Regions from separate parts of the Labrys sp. HAY1-8F genome, predicted to be linked through region 2. Evidence: predicted binding sites of a transcription regulator. Region 2 holds the regulator's gene; the other holds the start of a gene.
What was found. The regulator PhoB, encoded in region 2, activates phosphate uptake and scavenging genes when phosphate is short. The targets are predictions, from matches to a motif close to TGTCATNNANCTGTCAT.
Positions count from the first base shown of each region.

Region 1 (4,464 bases), 1.5 Mb from region 2:
GTTTGACTTGCTGGCCCATCATTGCGAGCTCAATACTGGCCGGTATTACCGGCCTTGGGATCAGGCCGGCAGCCTGGCCTGCCCTTGCTTGACAGCTCCGGACGGCGCGGGCGTGGTCTTGGCCCGGCCGCAGGCCTCCACCACATTGGCGACGAATTGGCGGGCGCAAGCGTCCCAGGAATATTTCAGCGCCTCTGCACGCGCATCGGCGGGCTTGAGCTCGAGACACGCCAGCGCCGCCCGAGCGAGGTCGTTGTCGAGGATGCCCGTTTTGCCGGTGCTGATCACGTCGATCGGCCCCGTCACCGGAAAGGCTGCCACCGGCAGGCCGCTGGCCATCGCTTCGAGCAGGACGATGCCGAATGTGTCGGTCAGGCTCGGAAACACGAAGACATCCGCCGAAGCATAGGCCTTTGCCAGGTCCTCTCCCTCCAGCATGCCGGCGAAGTGCACGTCCGGATAGCGTGAGCGCAGCATCTCCAAGGCCGGGCCGCTCCCCACCACCACTTTCGAACCAGGCAGCTCGAGACCGAGAAAGGCCTCGATGTTCTTCTCGACCGCAACCCGCCCGACATAGAGGAAGATGGGTCCGGGCAGGTCGAAAACGCGCACGGGCCTGGGCCTGTACAATTCCGCATCGACCCCTCGCGACCAGCGCATCAGCCGCTTGAAGCCGCGACCAGCCAGTTCACGCTCCAGGGCCGGGGTGGAGACCATGGTACCCGCTCCGGCATTGTGGAAACGCCGGATCCAACGATAGCTCCAGTCGAGCGGCACCGGGACACGCGCGGCGAGATATTCAGGAAAACGGGTGTGATAGCTGGTGGTGAAGGGGCGGCCCTTCTTCAGGCAGACCCGGCGGGTGAGCAGGCCGATCGGCCCCTCGGTGGCGATATGGACATAGTCCGGCTTCTCGGCCTCGATATGCCTTTCGATGGCGCCGAGCGGCGGCATGGCAAGCCGAATCTCCGGATAGGAGGGCATCGGCACCGACCAGAAGCGGTCCGGCGCCAGGAATTCTATCTCAACGCCCTGACGCGAGGCTGCCGCAGCCGTCTGTTCCAGGGACCGGACAACGCCGTTGACCTGCGGGCGCCAGGCGTCGGTGGCAATCAGGATCTTCACGGGACCGGCTCAGGCGGCACGCTGAGGGACCAGCGTCTCGCCTTGGAGTTCCGGCGGCTTGTTGGCCTGACGAACGAGTTCGCTCCAGCGCACCAGTTCGAAACGACCATCGAAATGCTCGACGATAGCCGTGCAGCTTTCGACCCAATCGCCGGAGTTGATGTAGGTGACGCCATCGAGATCGCGTAGCGTGGCGTGATGGATGTGGCCGCAGATGACCCCGTCGCAGTTCAGCCGCTTGGCTTCCTTGGCCAGGGTCTCTTCGAAATGGCCGATGAAACTGACGGCGTTCTTCACCTTGAGCTTGGCCCAGGCGGACAGCGACCAATAGGACAGGCCGAGGCGCCGGCGAATGGCGTTCAGCCAGGTATTGACACCCAAGGCCGTGACATAGGCCCAGTCGCCAAGCAAGGCCAGCCACTTGGCGTGGCGCACCACCACGTCGAAGGCATCGCCATGCATCACCAGATAGCGCTTGCCGTCAGCAGCCACGTGCACTGTCTGCTCGATCACCTCGATGCCACCGAAATGATGCCCGGGGAAATCACGCAAGAACTCGTCGTGATTACCGGGAATATAGACCATGCGCGCGCCCTTGCGGGCCTTGCGCAGCAGCTTCTGCACCACATCGTTATGCGCCTGCGGCCAGTACCAACCACTTTTCAGCTGCCAGGCGTCGACAATGTCGCCGACCAGATAGATCGTCTCGGCGTCATAGGCGCGCAGGAAGTCGAGCAGCATATCGGCCTGACAACCACGCGTCCCAAGATGCACATCCGAGATAAAGAGCGCTCGATAGCGCGTGCCTTCGCTTTCGCTGTTCATGGCACCATCCTCAACCGGCCCAAAACGTATCGTCGAAACAAGCAAGAGAGCATAGAGCGCTTGCTTTGATGCGCTTTGCTGCAGACATCAGCGAAATCGACGACGCATCCTGATTGTCACAAACACGATTCAGTTCATGGTTTTATGACAGGCGATATGTCCGATGGGACATCGATGCTCTTTCGTCCCCTTTTCTCTTACGGCGTCTTGCGCGGAGGCTGAATCACCTCAAATGGCATAGACGCTCCGAAACAAAGAACTAGAGCAAACAAGCGTTCACTCATGAACGCCCCCTACTCTAGTGATAGGCGACCCACAGCACGACGGCACCGAGCAAGATGCGGTAGATGGTGAAAGGCCAGGTCGAAAAGCGCTCGAGGATACGCATCAGCCCCCACAGGGCCGCGAAGGACGAAATCGTTCCGACCACCAGGCCGACCAGCAAGATCAGCCAGCCCTCCGTGGAGAGGTGAGCCCGCAAAAGCGTGGTGATTTCGTGCAGGCCGGCCAAGGCAATGGCGGGAATGCCGAGAAGGAAGGAAAAGCGCGCGGCCTCATCCCGCGAGAAGCCGCGAAACAGCGAGGCGGTCAGGGTCGAGCCGGACCGGGACACACCGGGGATCAGCGCGCCGACCTGCGCAAGCCCGACGATCAGGGCATCGCGCAACCGCATGTCTTCGACCCTGCGCCCATGACGGGCCATGAGTTCCGCCGCGGCGAGCAGGCCGCCCATGACAAGGCAGGCAAAACCGATCACCGGCAGGGCGCGCAAGGGGCTGTCGCACCGGTTGAGAAGTGGTGCAAGCAGCAAGCCAGCCACCACGATCGGGATAGTGCCCAGCACCACGCCCACCGCCAGGCGAAATTTCGGCGACATCCAATCCCCTGTCCGCACGGCCGCCAGCGATCCGCTGGTGATCGATCGGATATCCCTCCAGAAATAACTGACCACGGCGCACAAGGCCGCAAGTTGCATGGCCGCGGAGAAGGCTGATCCCGGATCCTGCCAACCAAGAAGGGCCGGCACCAGTCTCATATGGGCCGTCGAGGAAATCGGCATCAGCTCGGTGATACCCTGGACGACGCCGAGGAAAGCGACCTTTGCCACCCCCAAAGTCATAAAGCCTGTGTCGACGCCTTCGGTGCAAGCGCCACTCATTCCACACCTCAAGGATTGCGCCCGGCCCAGCACGCACTCCCACAGAGCTTTCGATCGCGGCAACTTTGCGGCAGACCATCGCCGCCAAATGAATTTGCCAGGCAATGAATGGGACGGGGCCGTCGCGGCTGCGACGATCGCCAAGATTAAATCGGACACAACTTCGGCTTGTACCCTTGAAGCCGCCCCTCGCCACCCCCAATTGCTCGATTGCTGGGTTGCAACATGGGAGAGGATAATGACCTCTTGTTCTACACGTAGCCGCTGGCATCCGCTGCATGTCGTGGCGGTGATCGCCGGGTTTCTGATCTGGTGGCCGCTCGGCCTGGCGGCGCTGGCCTATTTCATCTGGGGCGACCGTTTCCCTAGGGAAAAGGTACGTGAGGGCTTCGAGCGAGCCAAGGCCGAATTCGCCGGTTTCGGCCGCGATCAGCGTAGCTATGCCGGCCATGGCTGGTCAGCCACGGGCAATGCCGCTTTCGACGACTATCGCCGCGAGACGCTGCGACGCCTGGAAGAGGAACGTCGACGCCTCGAGGAAGAAGGCCGCGCCTTCGGCGAATTCGTCACCAATCTGCGCCGCGCCCGCGACAAGGAAGAGTTCGATCGCTTCATGGCCGAGCGCAACACCGCTCGCAACGGCGGCGACAGCCATTCCGCCTGATAGGCCAGGCGTCCTTTCCACGAATAATGACGAGGCCCGCGCAGCTCGATCTGCGCGGGCTTTCTTATTGCCGGGTGCGCAGGCATCTTGCCCATAGGCGCTAACTTTTGCGAATGGAGGCGCAGGTAGCGTGGAGGGTCGATCTCCACAGCTCCATCAATTGATGGAGCGAGATCGACCACCTTTGTCCTCTATCTGGCTCCACATTTCCAAGATGGTCGATCTGGAGATCGACCCTCCAATCTGGTGCCACCACCCAAAGGTAGCGCTCATAGGCTGGAAGCCTGCTCTTGGAAGGGCACCATTGGAAGAAGGAAGAGTGGGCAAGACGCCAGCGCACCCGTGAAACAATCACGCGCATTTCTCAGACAATACTTGCGATAGGTCCCCTCGTTCGGGCATGATCCGCCCCGGCCGGTCGAGGGTGCACGCCCGATACAGACCGGCCTTCATGATCGATGATTTCAAGGACAGCCCGAAGGGCTGCAGCTCTCGACCAAAGGACTCCACTATGAAGCTGGTACGGTATGGCAAGCCGGGCTCGGAAAAGCCCGGCCTGATCGATGCGGATGGCAAGATCAGGGACTTGTCGGCGCATATCGCCGATTGGAAGGGCGATGCCCTGTCTCCACAGTCTTTGGCCCGGATCGCCGCTCTCTCGCCAGCCTCGCTGCCGGAAGTCACCGGCAAT
Region 1 covers NZ_JBPGWZ010000002.1:713,191-717,654, forward strand. Annotated here, with positions in the region: gene ACR9ZN_RS12315 (glycosyltransferase family 4 protein) at 61-1,125, opposite strand; gene ACR9ZN_RS12320 (UDP-2,3-diacylglucosamine diphosphatase) at 1,135-1,950, opposite strand; gene ACR9ZN_RS12325 (undecaprenyl-diphosphate phosphatase) at 2,249-3,109, opposite strand; gene ACR9ZN_RS12330 (DUF2852 domain-containing protein) at 3,348-3,773, shown strand; gene ACR9ZN_RS12335 (fumarylacetoacetate hydrolase family protein) at 4,285-4,464, shown strand, end outside.
Region 1: ACR9ZN_RS12320 (UDP-2,3-diacylglucosamine diphosphatase) is a predicted target of PhoB. The motif match lies at 2,084-2,100, and genes of this name have one in related genera.

Region 2 (4,464 bases):
AAGCGGGACTTCACCATCGTCATCGTCACGCACAATATGCAGCAGGCGGCGCGTTGCGCGGATGTGACGGCCTTCTTCTATCTGGGTGACCTCATCGAGGTCGGCCAGACCAACAAGATGTTCACCACCCCGAACGACAGCCGTACACAGGATTACATCACCGGCCGCTTCGGCTGATCCCTCGGCCAGCGTCGAATTCATTTGGAGGCGGCATGTCCGACCACATCGTTACATCCTTTGATCAGGAATTGCGCGAATTGCGCAACATGATCGCCGAAATGGGTGGCTATGCAGAGAAGAGCGTAGCCGACAGCGTCGAAGCCCTGCTCAAGCGCGACACCCAGCGCGCCAAGGCCGTGATCGAGCTCGATCTGGCGATCGACAAGCTCCAGCGCCAGGTCGAGGACCGGGCTATCCTGGTCATCGCCAAGCGCCAGCCACTGGCACTCGACCTGCGCGAAATCGTCTCGGCCCTGCGGGTGGCCAACGATCTCGAACGCATCGGCGACCTCGGCAAGAACGTCGCCAAGCGCGTGGTGGCCATCCACAGCCATGCGCAGCCGGCCCAGCTCTTCGGCGGTTTCGACCATATGGCTGACCTGGTGCTCGAGCAGCTCAAGCAGGTCCTCGACGCCTTCGCCCAGCGCAATGTCGAAGAAGCGCTCTCGGTCTGGAGTTCGGACGGCGAGATCGATGCGATGTACACCTCGCTGTTCCGCGAATTGCTGACCTACATGATGGAAGATCCGCGCAATATCGGCTTCTGCACCCATCTGCTGTTCTGCGCCAAGAACATCGAGCGCATCGGCGACCATGCCACCAACATCGCCGAAACGGTGCATTACCTGGTGACCGGTGAATCGCCGGCCGGCGAGCGGCCCAAGGCGGACAACAGCACCGATCTCGTCGACCTTCCTGTGCCGGCTAAGTAACAAGGGATAGGCCATGCCTCCCAAGGTTCTGATCGTCGAGGACGAAGAAGCACTGACCTTGCTGCTGCGCTACAATCTCGAAGCCGAAGGCTATGAGGTCGACAGTGTGGCGCGCGGTGACGATGCCGAGATCCGCCTGCGCGAAAGCGTGCCGGATCTGGTATTGCTGGACTGGATGCTGCCGGGGTTGTCGGGTATCGAATTGTGCCGGCGCATCCGCATGCGGCCGGAAACCGAGCGCCTGCCCGTGATCATGCTCACGGCGCGTGGCGAGGAAACCGAGCGTGTGCGGGGTCTGGCCACCGGCGCCGACGATTATGTCGTCAAGCCCTTCTCCGTGCCGGAACTCTCGGCCCGCGTGCGCGCTCTGCTGCGTCGGGCCAAGCCCGATCACGTCGCCTCCCTGCTCAAGGCCGGTGACATTTCCCTCGACCGCGAGACCAAGCGCGTTCATCGCGGCAATCGCGAGATCCGCCTCGGCCCGACCGAGTTCCGTCTGCTCGAATTCCTGATGCAGGCGCCGGGACGCGTATTCGCACGCGAGCAATTGCTCGACAGCGTCTGGGGCCGCGACGTCTATATCGACGAGCGCACGGTCGACGTGCATGTCGGGCGACTGCGCAAGGCGATGAACCGCACGCGCGAGATCGACCCGATCCGCACGGTTCGCGGCGCCGGCTATTCCTTCGACGAGACCTTCGCCAAGCAGGCCTAGGACGGATATTTCATCGCCCGACACCAAGGCCGGCGGCTCACCGCCGGCCTTGTCGCATCACGTACCCGGTACTCGCCCGATCTAGGCGATTTCAGAGGCTTGCGATAAGACGACTTGCCAAAGAAAATGCCGGGGTTGCCATGATCCGTTCCTTGCTCGTCGCGTCGCTTTTGACTGCCAGTTCGTTGGCGCTGCTTCCCAGCGATGCCGCAGCGGCCAAGCTCAAGAAAACCTTGTGTTCGGGCGAGTTCGGTACCGGCTCCGGCTTGGCAGGCTCCTATATCGGCAAGGATTGCTTCATCGCAGCCGACAGCGACATGCAGGAGCAGGTCGCCGGTATCTGCAAGGAAGGCTCGCGATGCGAGGTCGAGGCCATGGTGGAGGTCGCACCCGATGGCAGCAGGCAGATCAGGACCGTCTTGTCCGTCAGGCAGGCCGGACGCGCGCCCGCCACGCACACGTCCTATGCCCAGAAGGCGGGCAACTATGCCGACGGCATCTATGCCTTGCAGGACGATGGCTGCGACAAGCAGGGGGCGACGCCAGGCAACCGGGTTTCCGTGCAGCTTCTACGGGCAGCCGGTCCTGCCATCCAGCTCTACGGCAAATATTGCGCGGTCATCGAGGCCGATGGCGAGGAGCCTTCCAGCGCCAAGTTCCAGGCGACGCTGCAGCTTCGATGCGGCAGCTCGCCGGCGCAGGACCAGGCCCTGCGAAGCGGCCGCTCCGGCACGGCGGAAACCATCGTGATGACCCCCGCCCCCGAGCGGCAGCTGTGGCTCGATGAAGACACATTGATCCGTTGCCCGATCAAGCGCGCCTATACACCGCAATGGTGGATCGAGGCCCCGCCCTTCAATGGCCGCTATCCCCAATAGCTTCTGCAGGCGCCGATATCAGCCCAGAGCCGCCAGGCGCCCTTGCAGATAACGGCGGATGACGGGATCACTCTCCAGCCCGATCGCCCGCGAATAGGCGTTGCGGGCCTCCTCCTGCCTTGCGGCGCGGGCCAGCAAGTCCGCGCGTGCAGCCCAATAAGGCTGGTAATCGGCGATCCGCCTGTCGCTGGCGACCTCGTCGAGCCCGGCCAATCCGGCTTGCGGTCCTGCAAGACGGGCGAGCGCTACGGCTCTGTTGATGGCAGCGACAGGGGACGCGGTCAGTAGTACCAAGGCCTCATACAGCGTGACGATCGCGGCCCAGTCCGTCGTCGCGCAGATGCGCCTATTGGCATGGGCCGATTGCAGCGCGGCTTCGAGCTGATAGCGACCGATCTGTCGCGCCTGCCCGGCCCTGGCGAGCAAAGCCTCAGCCTCCTCGATCAGGGCGGCATCCCAAAGCGTGGTATCCTGCTGTTCCAACGGGATATAGTCGCCGACCGGGCTACGGCGTGCAGCCCGCCTGGCCTCGGCATGCAGCATCAGGGCCAGCAGGCCGAGCACTTCCGGCTCGCCGGGCAGGAGCGAGACCAGCAACCGGCCGAGCCAGATGCCTTCCACCGACAGATTGCGCTCGCGGGCCTGCGCCCCTTCGGGATCGGCCCAACCCTCGGCATAGACGGCATAGACGGCCTCCAATACCGCTTCGAGACGACCGGGCAACTCATCGGGTTCCGGGATCCGGAAGGGGATGGCGGCCTGCTTGATCTTGAGCTTGGCCCGCACCAATCTCTGGCTCATCGCCGCAGGTGAAACTAGGAAGGCGCTGGCGATCGCGCCGGCGTCGAACCCCAATATCGTCTGCAGGATCAAGGGCGCGCGCACGGCGGCATCGAGCGAGGGATGAGCACAAGCGAACATCAGGCGCAGGCGCTCATCGGGAATGACAGGCTGTTCGGCCTGCTCGGAGGCGAGGGCCTCGACATGGCGGATGACCTCGTCCGCCTTTTCGCCGCGCAGCTTGGCGCGGCGGGCCGCGTCGATCTGCCGGCGCCGGGCCGCGGTCAGGAGCCAGGCTTCGGGATTGGCGGGCACACCCCCCGCCGGCCAATGTTCCAAAGCCGCCGCAAAGGCGTCGGCCAGGGCGTCCTCCGCCCCCGCAATGTCGCCCGAACGTGCCGCGAGAAGGGCGACGAGCCTGCCATAGCTGCGTCGCGCGACGATTTCGGCAAGTTCGACGGCGGGGGCGGAAGGCACCGGATCGGCTCGCTTGGTTCAATAATCCTTGGGGTCCCACACCGGCCGGACCTCGATGGTACCGATGGCTGCACTCGGGCAACGCGCAGCCCAGCCGATCGCGGCATCCAGGTCCGGCACATCGATGATGTAGAAACCGCCGAGTTGTTCCCTGGTGTCGGCGAAGGGGCCGTTGAGCACCTGGGTCTTGCCGTCGGCGAGGCGCACGGTCGTCGCCGCAGACGTTGGGCGCAGACGGCTCCACGGGCCGAGAGCACCGGCCGATCTGAGGGCCTCCGTATAGGCCTGATAGGCGGCCAGCACAGCCTGCTTATTGGCGGGGTCCACCTTCAGCATGGCTTCTTCGTTGCTGTAGATCAGAATCGCGAACTGCATGGGTCTCTCCTGTCTCCGCCGGCGCATGATGCGCCGGCATGACAATGACGCGCCATCCCGTTCGCTTTCGACAGCAGGACGAAAATTATGCGCTCGCCTTGGTGAGTTGCTCGATCTCGCCCGAACCTAGATTGAGTTCGGTCGCCTTGATCAGGTCCCCAAGTTGCTCGACGCTGGTGGCGCTGGCGATCGGAGCGACGATGCCGGGCCTTGCGATAAGCCAGGCAATGGCGACCTGGGCCGGTGTGGCGCTCTTGGCCTCGGCTACCGCATCGAGAGCGGCCAGGATGCGCAGGCCCCGCTCGTT
Region 2 covers NZ_JBPGWZ010000002.1:2,233,215-2,237,678, forward strand. Annotated here, with positions in the region: gene pstB (phosphate ABC transporter ATP-binding protein PstB) at 1-177, shown strand, start outside; gene phoU (phosphate signaling complex protein PhoU) at 213-932, shown strand; gene phoB (phosphate regulon transcriptional regulator PhoB) at 946-1,647, shown strand; gene ACR9ZN_RS19420 (hypothetical protein) at 1,788-2,525, shown strand; gene ACR9ZN_RS19425 (RNA polymerase sigma factor) at 2,544-3,782, opposite strand; gene ACR9ZN_RS19430 (YciI family protein) at 3,801-4,157, opposite strand; gene ACR9ZN_RS19435 (aldo/keto reductase) at 4,243-4,464, opposite strand, start outside.